Regions from separate parts of the Cellulophaga sp. genome, predicted to be linked through region 1. Evidence: riboswitches for the same ligand, from Rfam matches in the RefSeq annotation. Region 1 holds a riboswitch; the other holds the start of a gene.
What was found. A riboswitch is a leader RNA that binds a small molecule or an ion and turns the genes downstream of it on or off. The one in region 1 is predicted to bind thiamine pyrophosphate.
Positions count from the first base shown of each region.

Region 1 (2,487 bases):
AATAATCTACACCTTGTTCTGCTTGTTCTATTAAAGTGTCTCTAAAAATTTCCCAAGTTAAATCCTCGGCAACACCGTTTACTTTTTCTAAAGCTTGGTAAATTGGTACGGTGCCTACTGGTACTGGTGAGTTACGTATGATCCACTCACGAGTTTCATGAATGTTTTCTCCGGTGGATAAATCCATAATATTATCTGCTCCCCAACGGCAAGCCCAAACTGCTTTTTCTACTTCTTCTTCTATAGATGAAGTTACTGCAGAGTTACCAATATTTGCGTTTATTTTAACCAAGAAGTTACGACCTAAAATCATAGGTTCTGCTTCTGGATGATTTATGTTTGATGGTATAATTGCACGACCTCTAGCAACTTCACTACGTACAAATTCTGGAGTAATTTTTTCTGGAATATTAGCACCAAAATGTTCGCCTTTGTGTTGTTTTCTAATTTCGGTCATTTCATCTATTCGTTGGTTCTCACGAATAGCTATGTACTCCATTTCTGGAGTAATAATTCCTTTTTTTGCGTAGTGTAATTGTGTTACGTTTTGTCCTTTTTTTGCGCGTAGCGGTTTTTTTAAAAGTTTAAAACGCATATGGTCTAAACTAGCATCGTTTAAACGCTCGTTACAATACTCCGAAGAAAAAGATGCTAACTCTTCTACATCTCCACGCTTTTTAATCCAAGGTTCTCTAATGCGTTCTATACCGCTGTGTATATCAATTTCTTTGTTTGGATCTGTATAAGGACCAGAAGTATCATAAACCGTTACGGGTTCATTAGGTGTTTTCTTTTTGGTCATAGAGTCTACAGTATCGCTTAATGCAATTTCTCGCATTGCAACTTTAATTTCTGGATGTAATTTACCAGAAACATATACTTTTTTAGAACTAGGAAATGGTTGTCTTGTAATACCGTTTTGCTTAGGTGCGGTGTCTTTCTTTTTCATTGTAAATCTTTTAAGTTTTTAGGTTACCCTCCTTGAGCAGGACGTATTAGTAATACATTGTCATGGGGTTGTAAAATGGTAGAACTCCAGCTGCTTTTTGGTATTACACCGCCGTTAATGGCAATGGCAACACCAAAAATGGTTATTTCTAGAGTTTTTATTAGTTGAGACACATTAGTTTCTCTAGGAATTAAGTGCTCTTTGTTATTTACGTTTATGGGTATCATAACGATACATTTTAAGTGCTAGGTTATAGCGTTAAAAATCCAACTAAATCGTAAACTGTGTGTGAAAATGCATTCTCCAGAAACGGAAAAAAACATTAAAAGATAGAAATCATAAAAAGAATTCAACTTTTCCCTTCGGCTGTACTAACAGCATCAGGTTCAAAGGGTATTTCTCAGTTCTTAAAAAGAACACCCCTAAAGTTTACATAACAAATGTATTAAATAAATTATGATAAGACCTAATAAAAAATAAAACTATTATAAGAAAAAGATGACTTACTGGTTTTTAAAATAGTTGTAAGTAGCTAGCTGAGATTGAACTGGAGCGTTATTGTTTGTAACGTAATTATTTTTTTGTTCAGCGTCTATAACTCTTGCTTTTACATTATCTGATAACTGAATATTTAAAATATCTTTTACTATTTTAAAATTATCTTTATCTCTTACAGGTGTAATCACTTCTATTCTGTGAGATAGGTTGCGAGTCATCCAATCTGCAGATCCAATAAATAGTTTTTCGTCTCCGTTATTTCCAAAAAGGTATACACGACCATGTTCTAAATACCTGTCTAAAATACTAGTAATTGTAATGTTTTCGCTTTGGCCCTTTATGCCAGGAACTAAGCAACAAATACCACGAATTAACAACCGTATTTGTACACCAGCATTACTTGCTTTGTACAACAGTTGAATCATTTTTTTATCTTCAAGGCTGTTCATTTTTAAGACAATTAAGCCTTTTTTGCCAGCTTGTGCTAATTCAATTTCTTTTTCTACCATAGTAGAAAATATATGCCTAGATGTAAAAGGAGATATAAGTAGTTTTTTAGCTTTAGGAACAATTAAAACACCTTCTAAAACCAGAAAAACACGATTTAACTCTTTACATATTTTGCTATTTGCCGTCATTAAGCCAAAGTCGGTATATAGCTTAGCCGTTTTTTCGTTAAAATTGCCTGTTCCAATGTAACTATAGGTTTTAAGTTTGCCCTTAATCTCTTTTTCTATGTATAAGATTTTAGAGTGTACTTTAATTCCTGGATAGCTGTAAATTACCTTTGCACCATTTTCTTTAAATATTTTTCCCCATCTTAAATTGTTATCCTCATCAAACCTTGCTTTTGCCTCAATAAAAATAATTACATTTTTACCTGCTTTTGCAGCTTTTGCAATAGCAGTATTTAGCCTAGATGTTTTTGCTAAACGGTACAAAGTCATTTTTATGGTCTTAACCTCTGGAGAAACAGCAGCTTCTTCTAATAATTTTATAACGGGCTCAAAAGATTGATGCGGATAATGTATAAGTTGATC
Region 1 is NZ_JBDVAA010000217.1:52,173-54,659, forward strand. Features, by position in the region: gene thiC (phosphomethylpyrimidine synthase ThiC) at 1-949, opposite strand, end outside; gene thiS (sulfur carrier protein ThiS) at 973-1,176, opposite strand; TPP riboswitch at 1,290-1,383, opposite strand; gene ppk1 (polyphosphate kinase 1) at 1,453-2,487, opposite strand, start outside.

Region 2 (2,487 bases), on a different contig from region 1:
GAGGCGGACCTTTTTGGATTAAAGATTATCAAGAAAACGTGTCTTTGCAAATAGTTGAATCTGCACAGATAGACACCTCTAATTACAACCAAGCCAAAATATTACAAAATGCAACACATTTTAATCCTGTAGATTTAGTTTGTGGTGTTAAAAATTACAAAGGAGAAAAATATAATTTGTTAGAATTTGTAAATGAAAAGCAAGGATTTATAACAGAAAAAACAAAAGAAGGAAGGCCTGTAAAGGCCTTAGAGTTGCCTGGTCTTTGGAACGGAGCAATGGCATATTGGAACACAATTTTTGTAGAGGTGCCAAGTATTACTTTTAATCCGGTAAAAACAGTAAACGATTTACTTAAATCTGCTCACCAACCTAAATAGTTATATGTTTTCCTGTATTTATTAATTTCATTAACAAATACAGGAAAACATAGGTTTTGTGTAAAATGTCTTAGTATTATGCTGTTGTATGTGTTTAAACTTGCTGTAAATACTCCCAATTTCATAATATAGGTTTAGTTGCAGAGGTTAATAAAATTAACTTTTTTTTATGATTACAAGAAAGTGTGCCATACATTTGCTCTTATCTCAAAGGGGTGCTTATTTATGTAGGCTGAGATTATACCCAACGAACCTGAGCAGATAATGCTGCTAAGGGAAGTAATAGCAATACAAAATATTAGTGTTAGCTAGGTTTAAAGGCAAGTAACAAATAGAGTTTGCCACTCTTAAAAATCAATATAATTTAATAAAAATAACAGCCCCTTTTATTTGTAATACTATTACGAATGAAAACAAACTGTTTTAAATTTAATGCTACTGCACGCAAAAATAGCAGTAATAATAGGCAGCCTAGCTTAAAAACTTTAGGCGCAACTTTTGCTTTTTTTGGTTTAGCTTTTTCTGGTTTAGCTCAAGAAAAGGAAATAGACACTTTAGAAGGTAAAAAAGTGATTTTAGATGAGGTTTTGGTGTCAGGAATACGTGTTACAACACAATCTCCTGTTACATTTACAAATTTAACAAAAGAACAATTTAAGTCGCGTAACCTTGGTCAGGATATTCCAATTTTAATGAACTTTTTGCCAGCCGTAGTAACCACTTCAGATGCAGGTGCTGGTGTTGGTTACACAGGAATTAGGGTTCGTGGTACAGATGCTACGCGTGTAAATATTACCATAAATGGTATACCTTATAACGACTCTGAGTCTCACGGTACTTTTTGGGTAAATATGCCAGATTTTGCTTCTTCTACAGAGAATTTACAGCTGCAAAGAGGTGTGGGTACATCTACAAACGGTTCTGGTGCTTTTGGAGCTAGTTTAAACATTTTAACAGATGCCGTTTCTGAAGATGCTTACGGGCAAGTTTCTACATCAATTGGTAGTTTTAATACTTTAAAAAACAACATAAAGTTTAGTACTGGTTTGTTAAATAACCATATTGAAATTTCTGGTAGATTATCTAGGATAGCTTCAGATGGTTATGTAGACAGGGCTTCATCTAACTTAGAATCGTACTTTTTACAAGCCGCTTATGTAGATGACAATACTTTAATTAAGGCATTGCTTTTTGGAGGTAAACAAGTAACGTATCAATCTTGGGACGGTATAGATAGAAAAACATTAAAAGAAGACAGAACATACAACCCGGTTGGTGCATACCAAGATGAAAATGGAGTTACTCAATTTTATGAAAATGAAAATGATGATTACAAGCAAGATCATTTTCAACTACTTTGGAACGAACAAATTTCTGATACTTGGTCTACTAACCTAGCGGTACACTATACAAAAGGACGTGGTTTTTTTGAGCAATACAAGGAAGATGAAGACCCTGCAGATTATAGCGGCATTGTGGCTGGTTTTAACGGAACAGGTGTTACAGATTTAATTAGAAGAAGGTGGTTGGATAATGATTTTTATGGAACTACTTTTTCTGCTAACTATAAAGAAAATGCTGTAAACTTTATTGTTGGTGGTGGTTACAGTAAATATAAAGGAGACCATTTTGGAGAAGTAATTTGGGCACAACAATTTGCAGTTAATAGTAGTTATGAAGACCGTTATTATGATGATAACTCTACTAAGACCGACTTTAATATCTACACTAAATTAAATTATGATGTAGATAATAAATGGAGCCTTTTTGGAGATGTACAATACAGAAGCGTTGGTTATAAAGCTAACGGAGAAGATACAGGTTTGGTAAATGATAGGTTTAACTTTATAAATCCAAAAGCAGGTGTAACCTTTAACTTAAATAAAAATAATAATTTTTATGCTTCTTTTGCTGTAGCAAGTAGGGAGCCTAATAGAAATGATTATGAAGAGGGGTATCCTAAACCAGAAAAGTTATTTGATTATGAATTGGGCTGGCGCTATGTAACTTCTGCGGTGCAAGTAAATACAAACTTATATTCTATGATTTATGGAGATCAACTGGTTTTAACAGGTGGTTTAAACGATGTTGGTGCTCCGCTTAGGCA
Region 2 is NZ_JBDVAA010000113.1:37,893-40,379, forward strand. Features, by position in the region: gene ABJD66_RS07945 (DUF4301 family protein) at 1-380, shown strand, start outside; TPP riboswitch at 582-676, shown strand; gene ABJD66_RS07950 (TonB-dependent receptor) at 788-2,487, shown strand, end outside.
Region 2: it holds a riboswitch for thiamine pyrophosphate, as region 1 does, so the genes downstream of both, ABJD66_RS07950 (TonB-dependent receptor) here and thiS (sulfur carrier protein ThiS) in region 1, are expected to answer to the same signal.